One region of the Sphingobacterium sp. JUb56 genome, then DNA from elsewhere that is predicted to be linked to it. Evidence: riboswitches for the same ligand, from Rfam matches in the RefSeq annotation. Region 1 holds a riboswitch; each other region holds the start of a gene.
What was found. A riboswitch is a leader RNA that binds a small molecule or an ion and turns the genes downstream of it on or off. The one in region 1 is predicted to bind S-adenosylmethionine.

Region 1 (8,120 bases):
ATTTGGAAGGATGAAAATACGCTTATTAATTTGAATAGACAAAATTGCTAATGCGTACGGAACCTTTAGAAATAAGGCAAAATTACAAATTAATTCCCTATATAAATTTGTATCATCCAGATGGCATCTATGATTTGTTTCGTTGTAAGACTAAGACGGTGTGCATGAAATAATTTGGCCATAATGGTATATAATGACGCTTATTTGTCATCTTTCTTATTCTGTGGAAGTTGACTTCTATTTTTAGTTTTTAACTTCCAATAATCCTTTGTATCTTTGCGTCCCCTCTTGCATGTAGCACGGGGGATATGTTGAATACATAAATAACACAAAAACATGGCAACTAAAATCAGATTGCAAAGACATGGTAAAAAAGGACGTCCTTTTTACCACCTAGTAGTAGCAGATGCACGTGCTCCACGTGATGGTAAATTCATCGAACGTATTGGTTCTTACAACCCAAACACAAATCCAGCGACTATCGTTTTGGATTTTGACAAAGCTTTGGATTGGATGAATAATGGTGCACAACCTACTGACACAGCTCGTACTATCCTTTCGGATAAAGGTGTTTTATACAAAAAACACTTATTAGGCGGTGTTAAAAAAGGTGCATTTGATGAAGCAGCTGCTGAAGCTAAATTTGTAGCTTGGACTGAAGCTAATGATGCAAGAACTGCTGGTAAAAAAGACGGTTTAGCAACTACTAAAGCTGAAGCTAAGAAAATTGCATTAGCTGCTGAAGCTAAGAAAAAAGAAGAAAAAGCTGCTGCTATTGCCGCTAAAAATGCGCCAGTTGTAGAAGAAACTCCTGCTGAAGAAACTGAAGCTCCTGCTGCAGAAGAAACTGAAGGTTAATTTTTCTTTCATACAGTATCAAGAAAGCCGGTTCAATTTTGATCCGGCTTTTTTTTAAGAATGTAGTTGCTATACCTACGAAGTACTGTATTTATATATTTATATTTTTAAATTTGCACTTTCAAATTAGAACATGACCATAGAAGAAAGTTTTTACATCGGTTATATTAGCAAAACACGTGGATTAAAAGGTGAGCTTCAGCTTTTTTTTGAATTTGAAGATTATCAAGATTTAGACTTTGATGTTTTATTTGCTGAAGTGAATAAAAAATTAGTGCCTTACTTTGTCGACAATATCAAATACCAATCAAATAGTACAGCCTATTTAAATTTAGAAGACGTCGATCATATTGATAAAGCACAACCTTTAGTGCGTAAGAAAATATACCTTCCAAATGATAAAATGCCAGAGCGTGATCCTGATGATTTTAGATATACGGATTTAATTGGATACTTGGTGATTGATGAAGTTCATGGAGAATTAGGAGAGATTAAACATGTACAGGAAATGCCTCAGCAATTTATAGCAACAGTAGACTTTAATGGAAAAGAATTGATGTTCCCATTAAATGACGATCTTATGCTAGGAATTGATTCAGAGGATAAAGTTTTAGAGGTTGATTTACCAGATGGATTGGTTGAGCTATATAAGGAGATTTAAAGTCTTCACGATATACAGATTAATAAAAAGGAGTTACTGTAGTTATATGCAGTAACTCTTTTTTATTTAAAGAAATCCATTTTAATAAACGTTTTATTGGGGCATTTTTTTAGGCATGACCTTAATATTATTTTGATTATAAATTTCTATTGCCGATATTAGCCGATGCTTATAGAGAAAGGCCGAGGGAATAGACCCAATGAAGCCTTAGCAACCTGTTATTTTATAAGGTGCTACATTCTACCCCAACTCAGAGCTGGGAAAGATAAGTTGAAACAAGTCCACTTGTGCATTTCGATGTAAGCCAACCAAAATCACTTTAAAAAATATTAATGAAAATCGTTGATCATATCAGTAATGCCAAAGGAAAAACTTTGTTTTCTTTTGAACTGTTGCCACCAGCTAAGGGGCAAGGTATCCAAAGTATTTTTAAAACAATGGATGCACTTATGGAATTCAAGCCTCCCTTTATCGATGTGACTTATCATAGAGAAGACTACATGTATAAGAAGCACGAGAGCGGTTTATTAGAACGTGTGGCTTATCGTAAACGTCCAGGGACTGTTGCAATTTGTGCCGCTATTATGAATAAGTATAAAGTGGATGCTGTACCACATCTTATCTGTGGTGGTTTCACAAAAGAGGAAACTGAAAATGCTTTGATAGATTTGAACTTCTTGGGTATTGACAATGTGCTCGTATTGAGAGGTGATGCAAGAAAAGGCGATCCTGATTTCATACCAACAGAAGGTGGTCATGCATTTGCAACAGATCTTTTACAGCAGGTTGCCGATATGAACCAAGGACAGTACTTACATGAGGATATTGCGATTTCAGAAAAGACCAACTTTTGTATTGGCGTTGCAGGATATCCTGAAAAACACTTCGAAGCGCCAAATTTTAATACCGATTTTAAATGGTTAAAAAAGAAGGTTGAGATGGGGGCTGAGTTTATTGTTACACAAATGTTCTTTAATGTTGAAAAATATAAAGAGTTTGTCAATAAGTGCAGGGAAAATGATATTCATATTCCAATTATACCAGGTTTAAAACCATTGACAACAAAAAAACAACTGATTACGCTTCCGAAAATTTTTCATTTGGATATTCCAGAGGAATTGAGTGAAGCAGTATCCGGATGTAAAAATAATGCAGACGTGAGACAAGTCGGAGAAGAGTGGTTGGTACAACAATGTAAAGAATTAATTGACTTTGGTGCGCCAGTTTTACATTTTTATACCATGAGTAATCCTGGACCGACTAAAAGTATTGTAGAAAAGTTATTCTAAGACTTATATCGTATAAAAAAGCCTGCTATCACATTATAGCAGGCTTTTTTATGCGTTTCGATTTTTGTTAAAAAAAGTTAATCACCCTCAAATGAAATCTCTTTTTATTATATTTAATTGAAAATTAATTTGATTTATCAAATAATCAATTAAACCTGAATCATTCATGGATTATAAGAAAGTAAACAACGTGTTAGGTTGGCTATGTGCCATCATAGCAACATCCGTTTTCATTATCACAGCAGAGCGAACAACAAGTTGGTGGGATACTGGTGAATTTATTGCATCAGCATATAAACTTCAGATTGTTCATCAGCCTGGAGCACCTTTGTTTCTAATGTTGCAGAATATATTTTCAAATTTTGCTTTAGGAAATTTAGCTCAGATTGCATTTTGGATGAATGTGGGTTCTGCTATATGCAGTGGTTTGACAGTTATGTTTTTGTTTTGGACCATAACAGCATTAGCAAGAAAAATTATCCAATCTGATCATCAATCCAATGATAAAAATCATCTGATTAAAATAATGGGAGCAGGCATGGTGGGAGCTTTAGCTTACAGTTTCTCCGATACATTCTGGTATTCAGCAGTAGAATCTGAAGTTTATGCGATGTCATCCTTATGTACAGCAGTCGTATTCTGGGCAATTCTAAAATGGGAAGCCCGTGCAAATAAACCGCATGCAGATCGTTGGCTTATTGTCATCGCTTATATTATTGGACTTTCAATAGGAGTTCATTTATTGAATCTATTAGTTATTCCAGCGATAGCACTTATTATTTATTTTAAGAAAACTGATCGTACAACGTTTTGGGGAATTAGTAAAGCATTGTTTATTGGACTAGGAATATTGGCCATTATTCTGTGGGGAATAATCCAGTACCTTATTAAATTTGCTGCCAAGTTTGATTTGTTTTTTGTCAATACACTTGGATTAGGATTTGGCTCGGGCATATTCGTTTTTATCATAATGATCTTATCGGCATTAGTTTATGGCATATATTACTCCATAAGAAAAGGAAAAGTTATTTTGAATACAGCGATTTTGGCAACTTGTTTTATTTTATTAGGATATAGCTCTTTCACTATGGTATTGCTAAGGGCTAATGCTAACCCTTCCTTAAATAATAATGATCCTGAAAACGTATTTTCTTTCTTGGGTTATTTAAGTAGAGAACAGTATGAATCAGAGCCACTCATAAAAGGGCAATATTTTGATGCAAATCCCATAGGTATCAATGAACGTATTGATTATAGAAAAGACAACCACCAGTATACTTCAATAAAAAGAGCCGCAAGTTATCAATTTGATAGAGAAACCATTTTCCCAAGGATTTACAGTCAAAAACCCTATCATCAATATTTTTATAAAGGTTATTTAGGTATTGAAGAAGGAAGAAAAGCAAATTTTGCTGACAACTTGAAATTCTTCTTTAACTATCAAGTGGGGCATATGTATGCACGTTATTTCCTGTGGAACTTTGTTGGAAGGCAAAATGATCAGCAGGGACACGGTTCTTTAACAGAAGGAAATTGGTTATCAGGGATTAAGGCTATCGACAATTTACATGTAGGTGGACAATCTAAATTATCGGATGAAATGATCCATAATCCATCTCGGAATACCTATTTTTTCCTTCCGCTAATAATTGGATTCGCAGGTGCACTATGGCATTTTAAACGTAACAAGAAAGATGCAACTGTTGTTAGTCTCTTATTTATGTTTACAGGATTGGCCATCGTTATCTATTTAAATCAATCTCCTTTGCAACCACGTGAACGTGATTATGCTTATGCAGGATCATTTTATGCTTTCGCAATCTGGATTGGATTAGGTGTATTTGCTATTTCTGAATTTTTTAAAAAATATATTAATGAAAGAAATGCAAATCTGCTTGCTACATCATTATGTCTCATAGCTGGCCCATTGATTCTTATTAGTCAAAATTGGGATGATCATAATCGATCGGAGAAATCGTTAGCTCGGGATATGGCGAAAAATTATTTAGAAACCTGTGCTCCCAATGCGATCCTGTTTACTTACGGTGATCATGATACTTTTCCGCTATGGTATTTACAAGAAGTAGAAGGTGTTCGGCGGGATGTTAGAATAGTGGTGATCAGTTATTTGACTTCTGACTGGTATTTCCGCCAGGTGAAAAATGGTACCTATCAGGCCGCAGGATTGCCGATCACGATACCGAATGAAAAGGTGGCAAAAGGCCTTCGAGAATCTTTGCCTTACCATGATCTGAATTTAGCAGGATCTACAGATATAAACTTGTTGTTGGATTTTTTATTATCAGATAGTAATGATAACAAACTTCAAATGAGAGACGGACAATATGAAAACTTTCTGCCAACAAAAAGCTTGAAGCTTGCCGTGAATAAGGAAGATGTCATTAGAAATAAAGTCGTACCTCAAGAATGGGAAAGTGAGATCCCAAAACAAATGGAGTGGACTTTTGGTAATGATTACGTCACCCGCGCAGATCTAGGCTTGATGTCTGTTCTTGTGAATAATAATTGGAAAAGACCAATTTATTTTTCAGGAATGGTACCCGCTGAAAGTTTGATGGGATTGGATAAATACATGGTTAATGAAGGGTTTGCCAAACGGTTGATGCCTATAGAAGCAAAGCTTGAAAAAGGGGAGTCTCTAATTAATGTCGATAAATTATATAAAAATATTGTTGATAAATACGCTTGGGGAAACATACATCAAGCAACTTACCTTGATACGGATTCCTTCCGTTTTGCAGGTATGTATGCAGAGGAGATTTTCGGGAAAGCAGCGCGAACCCTGTTGGCAAAAGGGGAGACCGAAAAAGCAAGACAAGTGGCAGTAAAAGCATTTAATGAATTACCCCAAAGACTATATAGCATGTCTGATGTGACGAGTTATGGGGATGTTATTGATACGCTTTATAAAACTGGAGAAATAAAATTTGCAAACCAGCTGGTTGATCGTAATATGAAATTTTTAACAGAGCATATGGATTATTATCAACAACTAGCTATTGACAAACCTGAAAACGGGTTGGAAGTTCAAAATATAAGGATGGCTCTTGACTCGGTCGATCTATATGAACGTATACTTTCTAATACAAAAGAAAAGGACCGATATGCATATATTGCTGAGCTGAGCAATAAATATAAAAAGATGTATCTATCAGAATGATATATTAAAAAAAGGGAAGCAGCTGCTTCCCTTTTTTGTTAATATTAATATTATCCTTTTTTAACTTCCTTGGCCCAAGAGTCTTTTAGTCCGACCGTACGGTTGAAAACCAAGTGATCTGGTTTAGAAGATGTATCTAAAGTGAAATACCCTAAACGGATAAACTGATAACCTTTTCCAGGGATTGCATTTAACAAATCAGGTTCAATAAATGCTTTGCTGATTTTTAAACTATCTGGATTAATCGATTCTTTGAAGTTTTCTGAAGCAGCAGGATTCTCGTCGTTAAATAAACGATCGTACAATCTGATTTCTGTTTCTTTAGCATGTGGCACAGAAACCCAGTGAATAGTTCCTTTAACTTTCATTCCTGAAGTATCTTCGCCAGATTTTGAATTGGGCACATAAGTACAGTGTACTTCTGTTACTTGACCATTTGCATCTTTAACGAAATCATGACAGGTTACTATATATGCATTTTTTAGACGCACAGAAAGGCCAGGACCTAAACGGAAAAATTTCTTTGGAGCATCTTCCATAAAGTCATCACGTTCAATCCATAATTCATTTGAAAAAGGAATCATACGAGAACCTTCACCACCCTCAACTTCTGGGTTGTTTTCACCATGTAGTTCTTCAATGTGGTCAGAAGGAAGGTTTGTGATCACTAATTTAATAGGGTCTAGCACAGCCATTCTTCTCCATGCTGTTTTATTCAGATCCTCACGAATACAGAATTCCAACAGACTCACATCAATCATATTTTCGCGTTTAGCGACGCCGATCTTATCACAGAAAGTACGGATACTTGCTGGAGTATAACCTCTTCTGCGTAAACCTGAAATAGTAGGCATACGTGGATCATCCCAACTTTCTACAAATTTATCATTTACCAATTGTAAAAGCTTACGCTTACTCATAACGGTGTAGGTCATGTTTAAACGCGCAAATTCATATTGCTTTGAAGGATAGATTTCTAGTTTTTCAATACACCAGTCGTACAATGCACGATGTGGAATAAATTCTAACGTACAGATAGAATGTGTGATTTTTTCGATAGAATCGGATTGTCCATGTGCAAAATCGTACATGGGATAAATACACCATTTATTTCCAGTTCGGTGGTGATGAGCGTGTTTGATGCGGTATAACAACGGATCACGTAAGTGCATATTTGGATTTGCAAGATCTATCTTAGCACGTAACACTTTTTCACCATCTTGATATTTACCATCTTTCATTTCTTGAAAAAGAACCAAATTCTCTTCAATGCTACGACTGCGATTAGGAGTTGGAACTCCAGGTTCAGTTGGCGTACCTTTGGCTGCTGCAATTTCTTCGGCAGTACTATCATCTACATAAGCCAAATCTTTTTTGATGAGGTCTACAGCATATTGATAAAGGGTGTCAAAATAATCAGAAGTATATAATTCCTGTGCCCAGTTGAAGCCAAGCCATTGAATGTCGTTTTTAATACTTTCAACGTACTCCGTATCTTCTGTCACGGGGTTAGTATCGTCAAAACGTAAGTTGGTCTGGCCATTGTATTTTTGCCCTAAACCGAAGTTTAGGCAAATAGATTTTGCATGACCGATGTGAAGATAGCCGTTAGGCTCGGGAGGGAAACGTGTCAATACACGCCCATCATGGGTCCCATTACGAAGATCTGCTTCGATAATTTCTTCAATAAAATTTAATGATTTCTCCTCGTTTATCATAATACAAAGTTAAGTATTACTTCGAATTATCCGTAGTAGTTCTTACATTTTAAAGTAAGTTGTTTCGAAAGAAAAATGAGTGAGTCGTAACGGAGAGAAGAGAGGGGGTAAAGAACTGTTTTTAATAGTAAAAGGATCGGTTGCCCGATCCTTTTATATGCTATCTATAAGAGAATACATCTCCAAGATCTTCGTTACTCGTGAACGTACAATCAAGATCTGTTAATTCACCTGTTCCAATGTTGATGACCATTCCATGAACAGCTAGATCGTTTCTATCTTTCCAAGCATTTTGGATAATAGAAGTTGTACATAAGTTAAATACCTGTTCTTGCACATTTAACTCAATTAAACGATCAACTTTTTTATCATGTTCATCAATTGCATCTATTTCTGCTGCATGTAAACGATAA
Region 2 (8,120 bases), on a different contig from region 1:
TTGGTTTTTAGTCACAATACCTTTGCTAAGAAAAATCCCGAAGTGTGTGTGTGGTTCTGGAAGATTACAGGTACTATACAGTCCATGATACAACGACATTTCATCGTAAATATTCTTACGCACTACCTTTGCCTGGATATAACCTCCTTCTACATCAGTCATGATTCCATAGGTATTACCTTCTTGTTTTTCGTAATCATATAGGAGGGAGTCGACCGTTTTAGGACTTTCAGCTCCAGTCATTACAATAGGACGCCCTACATACTTGCCATTATGGTCAATAATACCTGACGCAAATATTTGTTTTTTATTTCGGTCTAATCGAATATAATCGGCAGATAATTCAAAATCTTGATACTTAACTTTAGCACCTCTATATAAGTGACTTATATTTTTATCGACTTCCGTACGTTGTGAATCTCTGGCGATGATACTGACCTCCGCCTGCAATCCACCCTTATTTTTGGTACTGTCTTTGCCGATAATTGTAGAATCTCGTTTAACACGAACGGAATCAGTTGTTCCTTTGACCGAAACAGAGTCTTTTAGACTCTTTGACGTTGTCTTTACGGGGGTTTTTTCTTGCGAAAATGTTGTAGAAACACTTAGCGAAAGAATAAGAAATATTGTTAAAATGTGTGTTAACGACTTCAAAATTAAAGACAAATGTTATTTTTGTAAAAATATTTAAACTAAGCTTGACAAAATTAGTCAAAAACAAATAGAAAGTGATGTTTTTTAACGAGATTAACATTTCCTATTTTTGTACCACAATATTACTCATTACATTTTGTTATTAAATTACAGAAATCAAAAAAAATATACATGAAATTAGATTTGAATATTAGAAAGCGGAAACTTATATTTTTTTTAGCTCCAGCGATTTTTCTATTTATGGTTTTGACGAGTGCTACTCCTCCAAGCAATACTATTTCTAAAGCACATGTTACTCCTCCCCAGGATTATCAAATTAAAACAATTGTGATTGATGCCGGTCACGGTGGGAGGGATTCTGGAGCAAAAGGATCACGTTCTTTGGAAAAGAATATAGCTTTAGAGGTGGCTTTGAAATTAGGTAAAGAAATCGAAAGACAGTTGCCTGGAGTACGCGTAATGTTTACCCGTAGAACAGATGAGTTTATTGATTTATATAAGCGTATTCGAATGGCTAATGCGGCGAAGGCTGATATTTTTATATCGATTCACTGTAATTCTGCACCAGGAAGATCGTCAAGAGGTACAGAAACAATTGTATCGGGCTCACATCGCTTAGGCGAACAAACTGCCGCAATTCGTGAAAATGCATCCCTATTATTAGAGGAGAATTATAAAGAAAATTATCAGGGATTTGACCCGAAAGATCCAGAAAGTTACATCATCTTCTCTTTGATGAAAAATCAATACCGCGAGAAAAGTGTCAAATTAGCAAATCTGATGCAACAGGAATATGTCAAATCAGGAAGAGTAAGCCGGGGGATTCTGGAGCAGGGATTGGCAGTATTAGCAGAAGCAGGAATGCCAGCGGTTTTGACCGAAATTGGTTTTGTAAATAATCGTGCAGAAGAAGACTATATGCTATCGGATGAAGGACAAAGTGAGATCGTACAAAACTTAGTCTCAGCAATCAGCACATTCAAAAAAAGCGTAGAAAGATAAACTTATTTGCCATTGTCTTGTTTAAATGATAAATTGAGTTCAATAAAAACACCTTAAGGAAATATTATTTTGAAAATATCAAACGAGACTAAAGTCGGAATTTTAGCTGTAATAGCAGTAACATTATTATTTATAGGATATAGCTTTTTAAAAGGCAATGATGTATTTAGCAGTGATAATACCTATTATACATCTTATCAGGCAGTGGATGGTCTTACTGCCTCTAAGCCTGTATTAGTGAACGGATATCAGATTGGCCGCGTTTCTAAGATGACATTGCAACCAGATGGAAGCATTCTGACAGAATTTAAAATTAAAGCCGAATACAAAGTTCCGAAAAATACCGTTGCACGTATAGCAAGTACAGATCTCCTGGGTGGAAAAGCAATTGTATTTGATATGGGCAACAGTACAGAAATGGCTAAAGATGGTGAAATATTAGCTTCAGGTATTCAGGCGAATATAATGGACAAAGTTGAGCCTATTCAAAAAAGAGTTGAAACCATCACCATAAAATTAGATTCTGTACTAACAGTTGTCAATTCTGTTTTGGACGATCAATTTCAAGAAGACTTTAAGCAAAGTGTTCATAGTATTTCAACATCTTTAAAAAATGTGGAGCTCATTACGAAAGATGTAGAAGGCCTGGTTGGTTCGGAACGTAAAAGATTAACCACGATTATCTCTAATCTTGAAGTTATTACCAATACATTTAAAAATAATAGCGGTCAGATCACGGCTATCATGTCCAATTTGAATACTGTAACAGATAAAGCAGCTAAATTAGATTTCCAACAAACTATGGATAAAGCTAATATGGCTATGACTGACTTCCAAACAATAGTAGATAAGATCAACAAAGGGCAGGGTTCAATTGGACTACTGATCAATGATAATAAGCTTTATGATAATTTGAATAATGCTTCCGAAAGCCTTGATCACCTTATGAAAGATATTAAAGAGAAGCCGGGAAAATACATTAAGCTTTCCATCTTTGGTAAAAAGGGAGAGCAGGAGAAATAACATTAAAAAGGCTTGAAGTTTACCTTCAAGCCTTTTTAATTTATAAGGTTTCTTTCAGCCATCCGAAAAATTCTCTTTGCCATACCTGAGCATTATGCCCTGATAACACCCAGTGATTTTCGTCTGGTAAATAAACTAATCTACTTTTGATTTTCTTCAATTGCGCAGCCTGAAAAGCACCTAGTCCCTGGCCAATCGGCACGCGGTAGTCATGACCTCCTTGAAAGATTAATATTGGTGTATTCCACTTGTCAACATATTCAGAAGGGTTGAATTCGGTATATGATTTTGCATTTGCTTTATCCCAATAAGGACCGCCTAGTTCATGGTTCGCGAAAAATAATTCTTCTGTCGTACCATACCAACTTCTCATATCGAATAAGCCGTTATGTGCAATTAATGTTTTAAATCTATTTTCATGTACTCCAGCCAGCATATATACTGAATAACCACCATAACTAGCACCGATAGCAGCACGACGTGTTGTATCTACATATTTCTCTTTAGAAATATCATCAATGGCAGATAAATAATCCCTTATAGGCTGTCCGCCCCAATCTTTGGATATTGCTTCATTCCATTTCACTCCCCAGCCAGGCATCCCGCGACGATTTGGAGCGATCACAATATAACCTTGAGAAGCGATAAGCTGTAGATTCCAACGGAATGAGTAAAACTGGGTCAGTGCAGACTGAGGGCCACCTTCGCAATATAAAATCGTTGGGTATTTTTTTGTTGGATCAAAATCTGGCGGATAAATTACCCAAGAAAAAAGATCTTGGCCATCAGAAGCTTTTGTAATTCTGGATTCAATTTTATTATCACTGATATGAGCATACATTTTATCATTGACAGTCGTCAATGCCGTTAACGTTTTATTCGCTAAGTCATATTTGTAAATCTCTGTAGCTCTTGTGAATTTTGTTGATGTTACGATCAACTGATTGGCTACCTGTCCCACAATTCCTGTGATATCAAAATTTCCTTCAGAGATTTGTTTAATCGATGCTAAAGATTTGTTTTTTAAATTAGTAGGAACAGTCAGTTCGAAAAGTTGTACGGTACCTTTGGATGGTGCTACAAAATAAATCTTGCGATTGTCCTTGCTCCAAATGAAAGAGTTTACTGTGCCGTCCCAATGTGCAGTTAGATTTAAACGCTGAGATGAGGCTTTATCGAAAATAATGATATCATTTTTATCGGCTTCGTAACCATCTTTTTTCATACTTAGCCAAGTTAACTTAGTTCCATCTGGACTGTAAGTCGGGTTGGTATCATAGCCATTCATACCCTCAGTCAGATTTGTTGTTTGCTTAGAAGTAAGATCATAGCGGTAGATATCCGTATTTGTACTCACGGCATACTCTGTTCCAAACCTTTTTTTACTAACATATAGCACAGCTTTACTATCTGGTGTCCATTCAAAATCTTCAGAACCGCCAAATGGCATTTGAGGACTATAGAAAGGCTCATCCTGCAATAAATCAATTGCTTCGCCAATCTTACCGTTGTTATAGCTGGCTACAAATGGATGATTGAATTTTCCATTATTGAACGTGTCCCAATGACGGTAGTCAAGATTGTCAAAAACATAAGCGTCAGATTTTGGTAAATCAGGATATTTGTCGGTACTGTGATATTTTTTGATTAAAACTGCTTTGCTAAATAAAATATATTGACCATTTGGAGATAGCTTTACATTTTCTAGATCAGTTTCGCTATGTGTCAGTTGTATAGCTTCACCTTTATATCTATTCTTTTTCCAAAGTTGCCCTTTGAACAAGTAAATGATATCGCCATTTTCTGTAATCTGTACGACAGACTCACCGCCCTTTTCACTTGTTAGAGGAGCTGTGTTACCTGTTTCTAATGATAATGTGTAAAGGTTTTTTTCCGAACTGTTTGTTTCTATAGCATAATTAGAGACACCATATACTAAAGTTTTTCCATCTGTTGAAATTCCTTCTCCAGAAACACGGCCTAATTTCCAAAGTGTCTGCGGATCTAATGGTGCTTTTGCGGTGTTTTCCATATTAAGAACCATTTTGGTTTCTTTGTTTTCCTGAGCTATTGATGCCGAAGCGCATAATAAAATGGAAAGCGTTATTAAAGATTTTTTTTTCATAAAGAATACGAATATGAACAGGCAAGATACAAAATCTACGATCATTTAACATATTAAATAAAGTATTAGAGAAAGAAAACAAGGTGAAGGAATTGTTCAGAATGATGCGATATCACTTTGTGTTAAGCTATTGAAGGAAATTGGTGAAATTATGAAATACGATTGTAACGCATTAAAAAAAAGCATAAAGCGGCATAGCATTGATATTAGTAACTGAAAGTTATACAGAATTAGCTGGATAAAAAAAGTTTCACTCAGTGCTCAAAAAGAAAGGGCTATTTAACCTTTTTAGCGCTGAGTGAATACGCAATTTTAAAGCTGTCTTTGCTCTTATTGGAGAATCGGGATAAGCGTATTTTCCTCTAATCTTACTGCGACATACTTTACGGAAGTAAAACCATCTTCTCTAGAAATGATGTTGGAAAGATCTAGCCCTCTTTTAGAAAAAGTGCTTATGAGCGCAGTGCGGAATGTAGATTTGGAAGAACCCCAACCTTTTTCCGATACCGTATCATTGTTGAGCTGTATCAGTTCGTTGATTGAATAATAACTGAATTTTTCCAGTAAATGTTGATAAAGATTTGGTGTTGACATACAATTTAAAAATTTAAAGGATTAAACCATAAACTGTATCCAGATATTTTTGGTCGAAACCCATATTAATTTACCACCGCGGTTATGTAACTCGGTTGGTATTGCAACGTGCAATTCTGAATACTCTACAAAGTTAGTAGATTTTATTTTGTTTCAAAATTTATTTTAAAATAATTAATTCATGATGAGAATTTTATGAATGATGTCGATTAGATTATTATTTCTTTATAGTGGAAATTATAATAAATATTGGCCTTCTCATCTCGTCTTTCATTTCCGGATAAATTTTTAAAACTTCCTCTGAAGGTTTGGGTTCCGATATTTGTTGAATATCAAAATTAGATTTAATAACTGTGTTGATGATAGTTTCTAAATTTCGATGGTATTTAGTTACCTCGTGTCCAAGAAATCGAGTGTTTCTTTGACCTTCTTCCTGATAATTGTCCATCGGCCAATGCAGACGATTTCCATTTTCATCCTTAAACCAATCCTGTTCAGCTCTTGAAGTAAAAGCAGGGTGCTCCATTGAAAAGACAAAACTTCCTCCTTTTTTAAGAATTTGATTTATTTTCATAAAAACACTTCTTAAATCTTTTAGGTAATGGAATGCAAGTGAACTAATAACGACGTCAAATTCTTCATGGTCAAAATTAATATCCTCGATGGCCATTTTTTTATATTCAATTTCAAAGTTTTTGGAATGCTCTTTTGCTTTATCAATCATTTTTTGAGATAAGTCAATTCCAATTACATTTTTAGCCCCTTTTTGCTTAGCATAAATGCAGTGCCATCCATATCCGCAACCTAGATCAAGCACTTTCTTATTCTGGAAATCAGGTAACATTTTCTGTAAAACATGCCATTCTCCAGCAGCATTTAAACCATCTATAGAACGTTGCATCTTTCCATAGCTTTCAAAGAAGCTAGGATCATCATATTTGTTTTGTTTCATTTTATTATTCGCCGTTTCAAGATAATTTCAAATTTACTGCCAATATTATTTTTATCAAAACTTAGTTGGCTGAACGAGACATAAAAGCATACTTGACGATCCACCCATCAAAAAGGGTGGATAAACCTTTAGTAAGTTACACTGTTATTAATATATTATCTCTTTATTAGGAAAATTAAATTTGATATTGAATTAATTTTTGGTTATTTTTAAACTGTAAAATATATTGTACATAAATGTTTTAATATTTTAATGAAACTAATATTGATTTAATGAAAAAATATCTGCTTTTATTGCTATTTTTTTGCGCACTGCTTATTGTTAGTTGCAAGAAATCAGAAGAAATTGATCCCCTATCAAACATGAGTATCGTGTTTTCTGACAATAATCATCCTGTCAGAGGAAAAGTGAAGTACGACTATAATTTGGACAATTGTGGACAGATCAATCTTATTACGAGCGTAAAGGAGTCTGATGGTACTTATTCACAATTGAAATTAACTTTACTTTCTAATGGAGCATTAGCCAAGGTTCAGTATTTCAAACAAAATTCTTCAGCTGATGGTAACTATTTTGCTCCACATCTTCAGCCAGAGAAATCTTTTCAAATCGCGGATTTTAAATATGAAAAAGCAGGCGGTCGATTATCTTTTTCTTTTAGTGGAAAAGTTTATAAAAACAATGAGCAAGAACGAGTATTGACTGGTAAAGTAGATCTGCACGCCATTAAATATGCACCGTGCGAAGCAATGATCCTTGATGTAATGACAGTGAAACCAGCTTTTAATTTTTTCTCTATGTATTCATCTTCTACTAAATCAACTGTTAATCCAGACAGATCGGACCAGTACAACTATTATACATATGTTGCTCACTCCAATTCTGGTCAATTTATAAGTTTGAAGCTGGAAAGCGATATTTCCAAATTGGTAGGCAAGGAGATTGACTTTGATGACACTAACCCATTATACAGTGTTAAATATTGGGAATATACCGGACTGTTTATGTTGGAGGAATCCTATGGATCCCTTGATCAAAACTGGAAGCGTTTTCAAACGAGGGGTAAATTTACCAGTATCCAAAAAGTATCGGATGAAAGATACAATAAACCGTATTACAAAGGTATAATCGTTATGGATATACTTGATGAAGGCCGTTTAGTGAAAGAAAGCGTCGAATTACCTTTTTATATGTCGTCAATGGACTGAGTAGCTCAATGAAATGTAGCATAGGCCACCTGAATAAATGTGTCTTTTTTAATTACAATGCCTTTGATATTAATCAAGTGCATTTGTGAGGTCCTTCGGATCAAAGTTTATTGTGTTCTAGTTTTTCATTTGATATACGGGCATGTAGTGGAAATGCTTTACCTTGAATATGGAGTGAAGCTGAAGGTGAAATATACCGTAGTAAAACTTCCGTCGGTTAATAACTTATATTAATGTATAAATGATATTTAAGAGTTTATAGAAGTATTTTAGAGTTTAAACCGCGGTAATACAACCTCTCTTTTACTTAGTTATAATTGCGAGATAGTTACTTATATAAACTCATATTTTGTTGTAGCCAATTTTCAAATAAATAAACCATTATGGCAATTTTAAAAGGTGGGATAAATGGACCCTTTTCGGGTAAAGTCGGAAGCATTGTAGGTTATGAATTAAACGGTCAGGCTATTATTCGCTCTCTTCCGAAAGTTGTGAAAAGAGCTCCTAGCGAATTGACGCTTATTAACCGGATGCGTATGAAGGTAGTATCCCAATTTCTGAG
Region 3 (8,120 bases), on a different contig from region 1:
GACGTTGCGGCTAATCGTCTTAAACATTTAACTACTGAAGATCGTAAAGGACTTTTAATCGGTGGAAATATCGGTAAAAATAAAATCACTCCAAATGAACAGGCGGTAGATGATTATATTTATTGTTTCAATGCACTTTTTGATTATGTTGATTATTTCGTTGTCAATGTCAGTTCTCCAAATACTCCTGGACTTCGTGATCTGCAGGAAAAGGAGCCTCTGAAACATATTTTAAATACGCTCGAGGAATTGAATAAACGAAAATTAAATAAGAAACCTATTCTTCTTAAAATTGCTCCAGATTTGACAAATAGTCAATTGGATGATATTGTTGAAATTGTTCAAGAAACGGGTATTGCTGGTGTCATTGCAACAAATACTACGATATCTAGAGAGGGGCTTCAAAGTGATGAAAATTTGGTTAAAGAAATGGGAGGGGTGAGTGGAGCTCCCTTGACCAAGCGCTCGACAGAAGTTATTCGCTATCTTTCAGAAAAATCAAACCGATCTTTTCCTATTATAGGTGTTGGCGGGATTCATTCTGCGGCAGATGCAATTGAAAAACTTGATGCTGGGGCTAGTCTTGTTCAAATTTATACAGGATTTATTTATGAGGGACCAGCATTGATATCGGATATCTGTAAAGGAATTGTTCAAGCAGGAAAGTAGAAAATTAAAGATAAAAAAAGAGAGGGTCTTAACATATGTTAAGACCCTCTCTTTTTTTTATCCTAAATTATACTAAAGGAGCCGGTGCTTCTTCTTCAAATAAAGGTAAATCTTTAATGATATTGTACCATGTAAAGATTTTTTTAATATCTGACGAATAGACGCGAGATTCATCGTGACCTGGTGCAATTTCGCGGAAAGCATCACGTAATGCTTGACCATCTGCTTTAGGATCTACAGTTAATCCTTTTTCTTTGATTGTTTCAAAAACATTCAATAAGCGAATTTCCTCTTCTTCGCCATAAATTGTAATATCTTCTAATGTTGCCATTTTCGTAGAAGATAAACTTACTACCGATTTAATTTTAGCGCTGTCGAGAGTCTCTAAAATAAATCCGCCTTTATTTTGTCCAACTAATTTGAACAATCCTGGTTTTCCTGTTACAGAAACTAATGCTCTTAAATTCATAATACACTTTTTCTTATTGAGAACTAGTCTTCGATAACTTCAATACTTAAAATACGGTCACCTTGACGGATATCATCTACAATATCAACGTTTTCAATAACTTTTCCAAAACAAGTATGATTTCTATCCAAATGAGCAGTGTTGTTACGGCTGTGGCAGATAAAAAATTGAGATCCGCCAGTGTTACGGCCTGCATGTGCCATTGATAATACGCCTCTATCATGGAATTGGTTTTCACCGGTTAACTCACAGTCGATTTTGTAACCTGGGCCACCTGTTCCAGGCATACCAGAAGCACCTTCACGTGAATTTGGACATCCACCTTGAATAACAAAGTCAGGTAGCACACGGTGGAAACTTAATCCATCGTAATATCCTTCTTTAGCTAATTTGATGAAATTTGCAACGGTATTTGGAGCATCTGCTGTATAAAATTGTACAGTCATGTCGCCCTTTTCTGTTTTAATAATCGCTTTACTCATTTTATTAAAATAAATGTTCAATTACAAATATAAGATTTCAAAACGATTTGAAAAAAAGAATGCATGCTCATGTATGCTCTGAAATGCTAAAATTTATTTAAATAATTGATACTAATTATTTTAAGTTTTTAAATTTATGATTAAATTAGTAGATTATATAAACCTTTTTTACACCTTATTATTGTGATATGAGCAAACTGGTCATTCGAGATTGGGCGGAGGCAGATCGTCCTAGAGAGAAATTATTGGAGCAAGGTCGTCGTTCACTGTCTGATGCAGAGTTGCTTGCTATTCTTATTGGTTCGGGCTCAAGGCAAGAAACTGCAGTTGAATTGTGCAGACGTATTTTATCCAGTGTTCAAAACAATCTGGATAGTCTTTCCAAAATGGAGGTATTGCGGCTTTGTGAGTTTAAAGGTATAGGTGAAGCTAAAGCGATTACGATTGTCGCCGCACTTGAACTAGGACGTAGACGCAAGGAATCTGAATATATTGAAAAACCTTTGTTAAATAGTAGTCTGCGGGTCTATGAATATTTTCGGTACCAGTTACAAGATCTTCCTCACGAAGAATTTTGGGTTTTGTATTTAAATACAGCTTGTAAGGTGCTGGATAAACAATTAATAGGCCGTGGAGGCAATGATTTTACTCCAGTTGATGTTCGCATTGTTCTACGAAATGCTCTTAATTGTAAAGCTCATTCTATGATATTAATTCATAATCATCCATCGGGTTCGCGTGAAGCAAGTAAAGCGGATAAAATTCTGACAAAAAAGATTGCGGAGGCTTCGAGAATAATGGATATCCGGGTTAATGATCACATTATTTTTACAGACAATGGGTATTATAGTTTTCGTGATGAAGGTCTTTTAGAATGACCTATGATTGGCGGGAGGATGATATTAGATATGGAAACACTAAGGCATAAAGGGAAGTTTCACTTCCCCTTTATGCCCTTAATCGTTAAATTTTCTTTTTTGTCTTCTATATAGAATATAGATTATTGCCAATAAAGCAACAACCGCAAGAATTATATAACTAGAATTCGAGTGTTCTTGTGCATTAATTGTATTGGTATCTGCAAAAACCAAGTTGCCTACCATTATCAGTAGAATTGTTAACCACTTAGCCATAATTTATAATATTTTTAGTAACATCACAATATAGTGATATTAACGATATTAAGCAAATTTTCTGCCACATATTTATTATAGTTCTAAATATGCTATTTTTTAACAAAAAATAGCAGTTTAAATGGTTTTGAACCTAATTATGTGGTAAGTAATGCCATTAATGAAAGATCTAAATTGTTAAATATAAGTCATGATTTGTAGTGGCTGCAGCACGGGGTTTATAGAAGTGAATTGGGGTGATGATAAATAAAAAAACGTTGAACCTACAAGTAGATCCAACGTTTTTCACTTGTGATTAGCAAGTGTTAGGGTTGGTTGGTATTCGGTACTTTTTATTAATTTAGGCAATTTCAGCTATAAAATTTCCTGTTTTGTTTATTTCAGATTTAAGGTCTGTGATTTTCTTCAAATTTATTGTTCCAATAACGTACTTAAAATCAGGAGCATAATATCTTTCAATAATTTTTGTGAAACCTAATTTTTCAACTAGGCTGTCATCTTCATATCTCAAGTACACCTTGATTTCATGATCGGTACTGTATGATAATGCATCTGTATTTAAATGCTTCTTGTACTCATATCTGTAGTCATAACGTAGCGCTGTAATATCAGATAATACTGCAGATCCGGTAGGATGACCTCCAGCACCTTTACCGTAGAAAAATTGTTCATCTGCAAATGCTGCTTTTACAAGGACGCCGTTATTTTCATTTTCAACATTGAATAAAATGTTTTCCGAACTGATAAACTTAGGAATAACATAAAGAACCACTTTATTTTGATCTATTTCTCGAGCAGTAGGGATCAATTTGATCTTGAAATTTTTCTCTTTTGCAAAGCGAATATCTTGTGCTCCTAATTTATCAATACCGATATTGAAAACATCGTCAGGATTTACATTGATACCATAAGCATGAGCAGCGACGATCGTTAATTTGTATTTAGGGTCAAAACCACCGACATCTAATGTAGGATCAGTTTCAGCAAAACCTAATTCCTGCGCTTCTTTTAGTGCATCTGCATAAGGTTGATTTTCGTTGAAGACTTTAGACAATATAAAATTAGAGGAGCCATTAAAAATACCGGTCACGGCATGTAATAATTCATTGTCATAATACTCTTCTAAATTGCGGATAATTGGAATACTTCCGCATACTGCACCTTCATATAGTAGACTTGTTCCGTATTCTTGTTGTATTGCCGCTAATTCTTCTAAATGCGTGGCAATCATTTTCTTATTTGCAGAAACAACGTTTTTTCCAGATTTTAATGCACGAACAGTCAGTGCGTAAGCCGCATCAGCATCATCGATCAATTCTACTACGGTATTGATTTCAGGGTCACCAAGAATAGCCTCAGCATCTGTTGTGAATAATTCAGCAGGTAATGATCTTTTTTTGTCAGCGTTCTTGATGACAAATTTTTTAATTTCTAAATTTAAGTTTTTAGTCTTGATAATGTCGTACAATCCTTGTCCTACAACCCCAAATCCAAACATTCCAATCGTTAATTTCTTACTCATAGTTTTTTTTACGCTTTTATATAATAGTGCTATCTGAAATTATTTAATTTTATCGAAGGCCTGTTGTAAATCTGCTTTGATATCGTCAATATGTTCGATACCGACAGATAGGCGTAATAATCCTACAAATACACCTGCAGCTTTTTGAGCTTCTTCACTCAGTTGTTGATGTGTAGTCGCCGCAGGGTGTATGATCAATGATTTCGTATCACCCACATTTGCGAGATGACTTATTAGCTCTAAGCTATCGATAAAAGCATCGGCTTTTGTCACGTCACCTTTTATTTGAAATGAAAGAACAGCACCATATCCATTTTTTAAATACTTTTGTGCATTTGCATAGCTAGGAGAGCTTTTTAACCCTGGATAATTCACTTTTTCCACTTGCGGATGGGCTTCTAACCATTTCGCAATTTCTAATGTGTTGTCTACATGACGCTGAACACGAAGTGATAATGTTTCTAGGCCCTGGATTAATTGGAATGAATTGAAGGGTGAAATAGCTGGTCCAAAATCACGTAGTCCTTCAACACGTGCGCGGATTGCAAATTGAATGTTTCCAAATGGGCCATTAACGCCAAAAACATCTGAAAAAACTAATCCATGGTATCCTTCTGAAGGTTCAGAAAACTGTTTGAATTTACCATTTCCCCAGTTGTACGTACCGCCATCAACGATGACACCACCAATACTTGTTCCGTGGCCACCAATCCATTTTGTTGCAGACTCTACAACTACAGAAGCGCCGTGTTCAAGAGGTTTAAATAGATATCCACCAGCTCCAAAAGTATTGTCTACGATAAGTGGTAAGTCATGTTTTCTAGCAACAGCTGCTATCTTATCAAAATCTGGAATATCGTAACTTGGGTTTCCAATTGTTTCTAGGTATAAAGCTTTTGTGTTCTCATCGATTAGTGATTCAAACTCCTCGGCTGTTGTTTCTTTAGTAAAACGTACTTCAATACCAATTCTTTTAAATGCTACTTTAAATTGATTATATGTACCACCGTATACATTACTGCTGGAAACAAAATTTTCACCAGCTTCTACGATATTATTTAATGCAATGAATTGTGCCGCCTGTCCAGAAGCGACTGCTACAGCGGCGATACCACCTTCCAATGCAGCAATACGTTTCTCAAATACATCTGTTGTTGGATTCATCAGACGTGTATAGATGTTTCCAAATTGTTTTAAAGCAAATAAATTCGCTCCATGTTCTGCATTTTCAAATACGTATGAACTGGTTTGGTATATAGGTACTGCACGCGCTCCAGTTGTTGGATCGGCAACTTGACCAGCATGCACTTGAAGTGTTTCGAATTTTAAATTTTTATTTGTAGACATTGTAGTTATAATTAATTAGTTGAAGATTCGTTAATAAAAAATAGGGGTGAGATTGTGCACATGGATATGTACTTGAAATCAATAAATTTTAAAAAAGATTGATTAACAAGAAAACGTAAACATGTGCAAAAGCATTCGCATCTGTTTTGATGGAATATTTGTATCTGTTACGTTGGTGCTAGAATTTACCTTCTTGTTTTGTTGTAATGTTATTATCATTTGTCGTTTCATTTATATCCTCCAAAGCAATATTACTTTGGACAGGAATTGGCACCTTTTCAAACGTATTTTGAAGGTTGCCAGTGGGTCATTGAGCCAGTCTCTCGCCACTTCTTTATAAATCAAGACCTGATTAAGAGGTGTTGATTAGATGTATTTCTATTTGAACTACGTTGCAAATATATGCCTTGCTTTTTACAAACCAAAATATTTTATGCTATTTCTTAGAAAATACTTCTAATTCTACTCGTAATTGATCGTAAGCTCTCACTATTATGTAAGTATTGGTAGTTAATGGGGGCAGCATTTATTTATTCCGATATGTTTATACGTCGTGGATGAAATCCATATCAGTAATTGAAAGCAATATAACCGAAGCATACGGTGTTAAACAAACAACGGCAGAGCGATGATCCTGTGATCTTTTTTTATAAAAAAGAAAATAGGAACCTTGCGAGTTCCTATGCTTTCTTCCCATTACTTTGTATGAAACAATAATTCGCCTTTGCCAGTTGGAGCAAGTGGGTTTTATTTAATAATACGTTTAATCTTATTTGATTTTTTAATCAATTTGTGTAATTGAGTGTAATTTTCATTTTGGATGGCATCTTTTAAAGCCTGCAGCTGCTTGATGTTTTCCTCTAACACTTCGAGTACATTAACTCTGTTCTGTTTGAAAATAGGTGTCCACATATCCGGTGAGCTTTTTGCTAAGCGTACCGTTGATTCAAAACCAGATCCTGCCAATTCAAATATTCGACCCTGCGATTTCTCTTTCTCTAAAACAGTTAGCGCTAGAGCAAAAGAAGTCAGGTGAGAAATATGGGAAACATAGGCTGTGTGTGTATCATGCTCCTCTGCAGTCATAAATGACGTCCGCATTTCCAGTTGTTCGGTAATGGAATCTGTTAATTCGAACGCATCTTCATCAGATTTAAATGCCTCAACGTAAACCATCATTTTATCTTTAAACAAATTTGGTAATGCTGCTTCGGGGCCTGAATATTCGGTACCAGCCATTGGATGGGCGGCAACATAGCGGCCACGATTAGGGTGTTCCGAGATTAACTGTAAAATATTTAGTTTGGTAGAGCCCATGTCAATGATGACTTGATCTTTTACGAGATCCAATAATTTGGGCGCTAATGTGATTATCGCATCAACTGGAGCTGTGAGAATGATCACTTTACATTTTTCTAAAGCTTCCTCTAATGTTGCCTTTTGATCAATGAAGCCTATTTGCAATGCTTTCGTTAGATTAGCATCGCTTTTGTCAACACCAAAAACCTGATCACAGAATTTTTTTTCTTTTAGTTTCATGGCGACGGAGCCACCAATTAAACCGACGCCAATAATGGCTATATTCATCATGTTATTTCAATCTTAATTCGTTTGTTTTGCTTGTTCTATTCTAGCAATTGCTTCTTTTAATACTTCAACTGAGGCACATAAACTTATTCTAATATAGCTGTTTCCAGCACTTCCGAATATACCTCCGGGAGTAATAAAGACACGTGATAGATCTAACACCTCATCACTTAACGTGTAGCCTGATTCGTAATTATCTGGAATTTTGGCCCACACAAATAAACCGACCTGATTCTTTTTATATGTACAGCCCAACAGGTTCATGATTTCGAAAACCAACTGTCTTCTTTCGTGATAGATTGCATTTAAATCTTGATACCATGTTTGATCCAACTGCAATGCCTTGGCCGCTGCTAATTGAGCTGGTAAGAACATTCCCGAATCCATGTTGCTTTTAAAACGTAATACTTCATTGATCCGTGCCTCTGCGCCCACTAACATACCGATTCGCCATCCGGCCATATTGGAGGATTTGCTTAATGAATTAAGTTCCAAGGCAACATCTTTTGCACCTTCAATAGACATAATGCTTTTAGGGCTGTCTGTCAAGATAAAACTATAAGGATTGTCGTGGCAGATTAAAATATGGTTTGCCTTTGCAAAAGCAATCAATTCAAGATAAAATCCTTCGTTTGCACTCGAACCAGTTGGCATATGAGGGTAGTTGATCCACATTAATTTTACTTTTGATAAATCGTTTTCAGAAAGCTTTTTAAGATCAGGTAACCAATCTGTTTCTTCAGATAAATCATAGGTAATTGCCGTGGCTCCACTTAGCCGTACTGCTGCCGCATATGCTGGATATCCCGGATTTGGTATTAAAACCTCATCACCTTCTTGTAAGTAAGTCATGCAAATGTGAACAATACCTTCCTTAGAGCCTATTAAAGGTAAAATTTCTGTATTTGGAT
Region 4 (8,120 bases), on a different contig from region 1:
ATTGCGACTTTACCTCCAAGATTCAATAAACAGATTGCTAAGAAAATAGTAGATCTTGAAAATAAGTTGGAAAATATGAGCGGTCAGAATTTGATTGGAACTGGTAAAAATGTATTTGATACTATCGCAGCTATTGGCGGGAAAAGAAGCGGTCTTATTGAAGATGTTGCTATTGGAATGGAGCTATCCAAACGTCCATTTAGAGAGCGCTTAAATATTAATCTCATTCAAAACTTATTAAAAGAGGAACTTGCAGAAAGAGATATCAATTATCCTTTTAATATTGAAGTTCGCGATAGCAGTAATATTGTTTTCAGTGTACAAACCATCGATAATATTATTAAACCAAATAAAATAACTCGTTATTCAACAGCTCTATTTAAAGGAGATATTGGTTCTCCTCCAGGAAGATTAAGCGTTTATTTTCCTAGAAAAAGTACTATCATTGTTGATAATATGAGTTATCTATTGCTCCCTACAATAGCTTTGCTTTTCCTATTAATTGGCTGTTTTGCATATACCCTATTAATCATATTCAAACAGAAAAAAGTTTCAGAGATGAAAACTGATTTTATCAACAATATGACGCACGAATTTAAAACACCTGTTGCTACAATTATGATAGCCAGTGAATCCTTGCGAGATCCAGAGATCATATCTGATGAGCGTAGAGTAAAGCGTCTTGCAAATATTATATATGATGAAAATGTGAGATTAGGTAACCATATCGAACGAGTATTAGATATTGCCCGTCTGGAAAAAGAAACATTAAAGCTAGAAAAAACACCTATTCACATTAATGATCTGCTTTCAGCAGTATTAGACAGCATGCAACTTCAAATACAAAAAGTAGGTGGCAAATTTGAACATCACTTTGATGCACAAAATGATATTGTAGTAGGAGATGAACTTCATTTGTCAAATGTATTTTTCAACTTGGTAGATAATGCTATAAAATACAGTAAAGATAATCCACACATAATTGTGAAAACCAAAAATACAAAAGAAAGTATTCAAATTACAATTATTGATAATGGGATTGGAATGGCAAAAGATCATCTATTAAAAATATTTGATCAATTTTATCGCATTCCTACAGGAAATGTCCACAACGTAAAAGGTTTTGGATTGGGACTATCATATGTTTATGATATTATTAAAAGAATGAATGGTAAAATTCAAGTAAAAAGCGATAAAGATAAGGGAACGCAGTTTGACATCCTATTACCCATAAAAAATTAAATTTAAAACGATATTAATTTCGTATATTATCATCAATATTCGAACAAAACCATAAGAATATGCAGAAGATATTATTAGCAGAAGACGATCCAAACTTAGGAGATTTATTAAAAGATTATTTAGAGCTTAAAGGGAAATTTGATGTCACCTTATGTACAGATGGTGAAGAAGCTGTCAATCAATTTCGTAAGAGCAGTTATGATCTTTGCATTTTAGACGTCATGATGCCCAAGAAAGATGGCTTTACAGTAGGCCGAGAAATCAGGAAAATAAATACAACAACCCCCATCATATTTGCTACTGCAAAAGGTATGATGGAAGATAAAACAGAAGCATTTGAACTTGGTGGCGATGATTATATCACAAAACCATTTCGAGTGGAAGAATTGCTCCTTCGCATAAATGCATTGCTTAAGCGTGTTGTAAGAGAGAAAGATGATCAGGTTGTAAGCGATAAATTTGAGATTGGAGAGTACTTCTTCGATTATACAAGTCAACAAATTGCGCATAAAGGTGTGCAACAAAAACTATCAACGAAAGAAGCGGAATTATTACGTCTACTTTGTCTAAAAAAGAATGATGTACTGACTCGAGAAGAAGCCCTTTTAAAAATTTGGCATGATGACAATTATTTTACAGGCCGGAGTATGGACGTTTTCTTAAGCAAATTGAGAAAATACCTACGAGATGATCCCAAAGTTGAAATTGTCAATGTACATGGAAAAGGCTATAAATTATTGGTTAGCTAATACACAATTACTAGAATAATAAAGAGATGTTAAAAACATCTCTTTTTGTTTATCTTGCAACAATGAAACTATCAATTCCATTTTTTTTAATCCTTTCAATCTTTTGCTCTTCTACATCGCTTTATGCGCAAAAAGATACTTTACAAAATGATAATCAAGATTTTGAAACCAATGCTAAGCCAATAAATTATAAGCAATTAATAGTTCCTGCGGCTTTAATGACTTACGGAGTAATCTCATTAAATAGCCCATACCTCAAACATAAGGATCAACAAATAAACAATTCAATTAATAATGATCCGTCCAAAACTTTTAAACTTGATAATGTTAGTGTTTTCATTCCTTCTGCCGCTGTCTTTGGGCTTGACTTACTCGGAATACCAAGTAAGCACAATTTAAAACAACGCTTAGTGGTAAGTTCGATTGCCCATGCAATCACCTTATCAGCAGTATATACCATAAAAAAAACGACACCTACTTGGAGACCTGATCGCGCAGATCAAGAATCTTTTCCTTCAGGACATACTGCTGTACCTTTTACCGGTGCAGAAATTCTATGGCAAGAATATAAAGATCAATCCATTTGGTATGGTATTGCAGGCTATACAATTGCGGCGGGAACAGGTTACCTGAGAATGTATAATCATAAACATTGGTTTTCTGACGTCGCTATGGGAGCTGGTATTGGTATTATGGGAACAAAAATTGCATACTGGCTATTACCATTATTTGATAAACACTTGCAATCAAAAAAAACAAGTTACCTAACGATGGCAACACCGTTTTACAATGGAAAACAAATTGGTTTGTCTGCTAATTTCCAATTTTAAACCTTGGTTTATTATCATTTTTATATAAAAGTTACAAAATATTTGTTTTTATAAAACTAATTCCGATATTTACAGCGCTTATAGAGAAAGGCAGAGGGAATAGACCCAATGAAGCCTTAGCAACCTGTCGATTGACAAGGTGCTACATTCTACCCCATCAAAAAGTGGGAATGATAAGCTAGACACAAAATATATCTTGTGCCCTCCTCTCTAAAAGCAATCAAAAAATTTAGTAAATAGATTCAAGAATTTTTGATCGTTTTTTATTTCGAATAAAAAAAATCTTTCTAATTTCTTGCTTCGTTAAGGTTGAACAAATAAAATAATTTTATATTTATGTTACTAACGAACAACTTAGGTTACCCACGTGTAGGTGCCTTCCGCGAGTTGAAAAAGGCCAATGAAGCATATTGGGCTAAAAAAATCAGCGCGCAAGAATTATTGCAGGCTGGACTGAAAATCCGTGAAGGCAACTGGAAAACTCAAAAAGATGCTGGCATCGATTTGATTCCTTCCAATGATTTTTCATTTTATGACCAAGTTTTAGACTTGACATTAACTGTAGGTGCAATCCCTGCACAATATCAATCACTTTTAAATAACGAAGATAAAGGATACAATTTGGACCTTTACTTTGCAATGGCGCGTGGTTTCCAGCAAGATGGCGTTGACGTAACGGCAATGGAAATGACAAAATGGTTTGATACCAACTACCATTACATCGTACCTGAATTCGTGAAAAATCAAGAATTCAAATTGACTTCAGAGAAATTCTTAAATGAATATAATGAAGCAAAATCTTTAGGTATTGAAACGAAGCCTGTGTTAATTGGCCCGATCTCATACTTATTATTAGGTAAAGAAAAAGAATCTGGTTTCAACCGTATCGATTTAATCAATAAGTTGGTTCCTGTATATGAAGAAATCTTAACTAAATTGGCTACCGCTGGTGCAAAATATGTACAAATTGATGAGCCATTTTTAGCTTTAGATATTGATGATGCAACACGTGCTTTATACACTAGTGTATTCACTAAATTAGCTGCTGCTGCTCAAGACATCAAAATTATTGTAACGACTTATTTCGAGGCTTTACGTGACAACGAAGAAACAGCTCTAAACTTACCAGTTTACGCAGTTCATGTTGATTTAGTAAGAGGTGAAAACCAACTCGACACTATATTAGCCAAAGTTCCGGCTTCATTAACACTTTCTTTGGGTGTAGTTGAAGGTCGCAACATTTGGAAAAATGATTACGTAAAATCTTTAGCACAAATCAAAAAAGCTGTTGATGCTTTAGGCAAAGACCGTGTATTAGTAGGACCTTCGAGTTCATTATTACACGTACCTTTCGATTTAGACAATGAAGATAATGAAGAGTCATTGCCTAAAGAAGTTAAAAATTGGTTGGCATTTGCTAAGCAAAAATTAGCAGAGGTAAAAGATTTAGCGATCTTAGCTGAAGGCGAAGTAGATGCAAAAACAGCTGAGCGTTTCGAAGCCAATAAGGCTGCTGCGGAAGACCGTCGTACATCTTCTTTAATCCACAAGCCTGAAGTTAAAGAACGTACAGCAAATATCACTGATGATGATGCTAAACGTACATCTACTTTCTTAGCTCGTAAAGAAGCACAACAAGCGAAATTTAATCTTCCAGCATTTCCAACAACGACAATTGGTTCATTCCCACAAACTAAAGATGTTCGTAAATGGAGAGCTGATTTGAAAAAAGGCGCAATTTCTCAAGAACAATACGATAAAGAAATCGCAGAAGAGACAGAAAGAACAATCCGTCTTCAGGAGCAATTGGATATCGACGTATTAGTTCATGGTGAATTCGAACGTAATGACATGGTTGAGTACTTCGGAGAGCAATTAGCAGGTTATGCCTTCACTAAAAACGGATGGGTTCAATCATATGGTTCACGTTGTGTAAAACCTCCAGTTATTTATGGTGATGTTTACCGTCCTGCTGATATGACCGTACGTTGGTCTTCATACGCTCAAACCCTGACAAACCGTCCAGTAAAAGGAATGTTAACGGGGCCGGTTACGATCTTACAATGGTCATTCGTACGTAACGATCAACCACGCTCTACAACAACTTACCAAATTGCATTAGCGATTTTAGATGAAGTACAAGCTTTAGAAAAAGCAGGTATTAAAATTATCCAAATCGATGAGCCTGCAATTCGTGAAGGTCTGCCATTACGTAAAGCTGATCACCAACAATATTTAGATTGGGCTGTACGTTCATTCCGAGTTTCATCATCGAATGTAGATGACGATACACAGATTCACACCCATATGTGTTACTCTGAGTTCAACGATATCATTGAAGATATTGCTGCAATGGATGCTGATGTAATTACTATCGAGACTTCACGTTCGCAAATGGAATTATTAGATGCATTTGCTGCAGATTTTAAATATCCAAACGATATTGGACCAGGTGTATATGACATTCACTCTCCTCGTGTACCGAGTACAGAAGAGATGGTTGAATTATTACGTAAAGCAAAAGCGGTAGTTCCAGCTGAACAACTTTGGGTAAATCCTGACTGTGGTTTAAAAACACGTGCTTGGCCAGAGACTAAAGCTGCCTTAGAAGCTATGGTTGAAGCTGCTAAAATCTTGCGAGCTGAATAAGTTTAGATTTTTAGAATTATAAATATAAAAGATCCTGAAGTTAAATCACTTCAGGATTTTTTTTTGTAAAAAAATAATAGTTTCTATTTAATACTTTAATATAGAAAGTTTAAATTTACCCTAATCAAAAAAGTGTATATCATGAAAACTTTCACTTGTCTTTTATACTTTCTGTTTTTTGTATCAATCTATACCTTTGCACAAGAGGGCTATCCCACTCCACCATTCAAATCAAACACTCTTTTTTATATACAACATAGCGAAGGTCATAACACCTATGTTTATGAAGCAAATATGAGTGATAAACAGCATTTCAATAACAAGAATCCTATCAATAACTATCGGATTTTATATGATAAAGGAGGAGAAATTAAACCTTTAACTGGTATCCAACAAAAATTTGCCTACGGTATTATAACAAAAGAACTAGGCAATAATACATTTGAGTTTGAGATTGTGTCTTACAAAAATCAACCCTTATATCTCAAGATGGATAAAGCAGGAAAGCCTTATGTGGAAACCACATTAAATGGTCACAAATTTAATCTCCATCGTATTTTCATCAAACAAAAAGAGGGAACTTCAGGCTTAGGGACGCAAGTTGAATATCTCATATTTTACGGCACAGACCACAGGGGTACCAAAGTACGAGAGAAATTGATACCGTAGTTGACATTAGGCGCCAATCCCATTGCCTACTGTCATATTCAACTCTTTAATGCATTAGATTTTTTATTTAATTAGTTTACATCATTTGATTGAAAAAGAAAATGAGGCGTTTATTTGACGTTGTTGCATTATAATATTTAAACGTATACCCTTCTTTAATTCAGGGGAAGGATATACGTGTTATTCATCTCATCTCAGAAACAATCTATTGAGTTTATCCTCAATTAGAAAGAATAAACTGTCAATTAGTTATTTTTTGCTTTTACGTCCTATTTTCCGTTTTCCTTTTATTCGATCTTCAACGTCTTTGATCGTGGACAACATCTCACTATCTAAATTTTCCAATCTAACCAAATTTAATACTTTTAAGGCTTTTTTAAATTTTTTAAGTTTTTCCAATATAAGTACCCTTTTTAATAAAAATAAAGAAGATGAAACTCCGGGTATTGTTAAAGCAAACTCAATTGTTTTTTCTGCCTCTTCATATGCATTGGTATCAATCAAGGTTTGTATATAAGGTTGATAAATTTCCAAAGCATATAAATTATGTACTAACGCTTCTTGAAAATATTTCTTTGCTTGTTCAAAATCAAACAACTGTTCCGCATGAAGTCTCCCCATCAGACATAGTGCCATCGTATTTGAATCATCATAAGACAAGGCGTATGACAAAGATTCTAACGTATTTTCTAGGTAATATGGATAACTATCCAATGCCTGTAACACATATTTATTCATAAAATATATTGCATCAATTCTCAAAAGATCCTTAAATAAGCGATGTCTATTTAAGGATCAATAATTAAATAAAAGATTATCTTAAATACCTCGACTCACGAAATACCAAAGAAATCATTAATTGCTCGAACATTGTCGAGACCAAAATAAAGTCAAAAGAGGAGTAACTACGAGAAAAAAGTATTCTGAAGAATATACCCAAGATCCTTCTTTTGGATTGAAGTAGGGTTATTTAATATAGCAAACATATTCTTCTATTATTAATTGTGAATACCTAATTGATTTTGCAAATATTTAAAACAAAATTGAAATTTCAAAATAAATTTATCAAAAACTATTTAGGTATACGTTTCACGATCAACAGCAAATTATTTTCCAGAACCAAATAGCCATACTCATAAATAAAATAGTAGGTCTGTCCTTTAGCATTGATGAAATTATGAGTATGATATTTTAAATCAAAGCCTTGCAGCAACATTTTTTCCTTGCTTATCTTGAGTATCCCTTCATCTCCCAGAACTTCTTGTAGAATACGCCTGTTCTTACGCAATGTATGATTGATCTTTCTGATCAAGTTCGTTTGATCACTATTCTGTTTATAGTTATAACTATTGCGACAGGCATCATCACAAAATCTTTTATCAGAGCGTCCCCTTATTGACTTTTTACAATCTAGACATTTTTTTAAATTAATTTCTTCTTCCATAAATCATAAAATAAACGACAACAAACGCTTACAAACGGTTATAGTCGATTACAAACGTTTATTAACCGATTAAAATCTCAATTACTTTTCACTTTTGTTTCTGTTTCCTAAGCATAATTCGAAAGGATGCATTTATTGAAGTTAAACAATTTTACAAACATTTAAAAGCAAAGTTATGAGCAGATTAAAAAACAGAATTCAATTGATTGGACACTTAGGTTCTGATCCCGTGGTAAAAATTAGCACAAGCGGAACTAAAGTATCAACCTTACGTTTAGCTACCAAAGATCTATTTAAAAACAAAGCTGGTGAATGGGTTGATGAAACCCAGTGGCATACTTTAGTGATCTGGGGCAACCTTAATACTACTGTAGAAAAATATTGTCTAAGAGGTTCAGAGTTACTAGTAGAGGGAAAACTTACCTACCGCGAATACGAAGATAATAATGGAAATAACAAGACAATTACAGAAATCAAAGTTGACAGTTTAATTGTTATGAATAAATCTAAATTAAAGAAACGAAATGAAGAAATTTC

Region 2: it holds a riboswitch for S-adenosylmethionine, as region 1 does, so the genes downstream of both, FHR29_RS16520 (hypothetical protein) here and metF (methylenetetrahydrofolate reductase [NAD(P)H]) in region 1, are expected to answer to the same signal.
Region 3: it holds a riboswitch for S-adenosylmethionine, as region 1 does, so the genes downstream of both, FHR29_RS05015 (O-acetylhomoserine aminocarboxypropyltransferase/cysteine synthase family protein) here and metF (methylenetetrahydrofolate reductase [NAD(P)H]) in region 1, are expected to answer to the same signal.
Region 4: it holds a riboswitch for S-adenosylmethionine, as region 1 does, so the genes downstream of both, metE (5-methyltetrahydropteroyltriglutamate--homocysteine S-methyltransferase) here and metF (methylenetetrahydrofolate reductase [NAD(P)H]) in region 1, are expected to answer to the same signal.

What each region holds. Positions count from the first base shown of each region.
Region 1 covers NZ_JACHWL010000002.1:856,967-865,086, reverse strand. The annotation lists gene FHR29_RS23140 (30S ribosomal protein S16) at 337-858, shown strand; gene rimM (ribosome maturation factor RimM) at 992-1,519, shown strand; SAM riboswitch class I at 1,686-1,791, shown strand; gene metF (methylenetetrahydrofolate reductase [NAD(P)H]) at 1,852-2,808, shown strand; gene FHR29_RS23125 (protein O-mannosyl-transferase family) at 2,975-5,989, shown strand; gene FHR29_RS23120 (glutamine--tRNA ligase/YqeY domain fusion protein) at 6,040-7,707, opposite strand; gene FHR29_RS23115 (carbonic anhydrase) at 7,868-8,120, opposite strand, start outside.
Region 2 covers NZ_JACHWL010000001.1:3,870,990-3,879,109, reverse strand. The annotation lists gene FHR29_RS16540 (putative LPS assembly protein LptD) at 1-654, opposite strand, end outside; gene FHR29_RS16535 (N-acetylmuramoyl-L-alanine amidase) at 826-1,656, shown strand; gene FHR29_RS16530 (MlaD family protein) at 1,726-2,679, shown strand; gene FHR29_RS16525 (S9 family peptidase) at 2,720-4,804, opposite strand; gene FHR29_RS16520 (hypothetical protein) at 5,135-5,398, opposite strand; SAM-I-IV-variant riboswitch at 5,434-5,527, opposite strand; gene FHR29_RS16515 (bifunctional 2-polyprenyl-6-hydroxyphenol methylase/3-demethylubiquinol 3-O-methyltransferase UbiG) at 5,616-6,350, opposite strand; gene FHR29_RS16510 (hypothetical protein) at 6,623-7,558, shown strand; gene FHR29_RS16505 (DUF6266 family protein) at 7,942-8,120, shown strand, end outside.
Region 3 covers NZ_JACHWL010000001.1:1,244,385-1,252,504, forward strand. The annotation lists gene FHR29_RS04990 (quinone-dependent dihydroorotate dehydrogenase) at 1-669, shown strand, start outside; gene FHR29_RS04995 (DUF5606 domain-containing protein) at 737-1,138, opposite strand; gene FHR29_RS05000 (peptidylprolyl isomerase) at 1,162-1,620, opposite strand; gene radC (RadC family protein) at 1,809-2,498, shown strand; gene FHR29_RS05010 (homoserine dehydrogenase) at 3,094-4,275, opposite strand; gene FHR29_RS05015 (O-acetylhomoserine aminocarboxypropyltransferase/cysteine synthase family protein) at 4,315-5,622, opposite strand; SAM riboswitch class I at 5,851-5,965, opposite strand; gene FHR29_RS05020 (prephenate dehydrogenase) at 6,370-7,212, opposite strand; gene FHR29_RS05025 (pyridoxal phosphate-dependent aminotransferase) at 7,225-8,120, opposite strand, start outside.
Region 4 covers NZ_JACHWL010000001.1:4,425,833-4,433,952, forward strand. The annotation lists gene FHR29_RS18860 (sensor histidine kinase KdpD) at 1-1,242, shown strand, start outside; gene FHR29_RS18865 (response regulator transcription factor) at 1,302-1,991, shown strand; gene FHR29_RS18870 (phosphatase PAP2 family protein) at 2,054-2,821, shown strand; SAM riboswitch class I at 2,897-3,001, shown strand; gene metE (5-methyltetrahydropteroyltriglutamate--homocysteine S-methyltransferase) at 3,158-5,470, shown strand; gene FHR29_RS18880 (DUF4833 domain-containing protein) at 5,612-6,139, shown strand; gene FHR29_RS18885 (hypothetical protein) at 6,389-6,877, opposite strand; gene FHR29_RS18890 (hypothetical protein) at 7,212-7,583, opposite strand; gene FHR29_RS18895 (single-stranded DNA-binding protein) at 7,759-8,120, shown strand, end outside.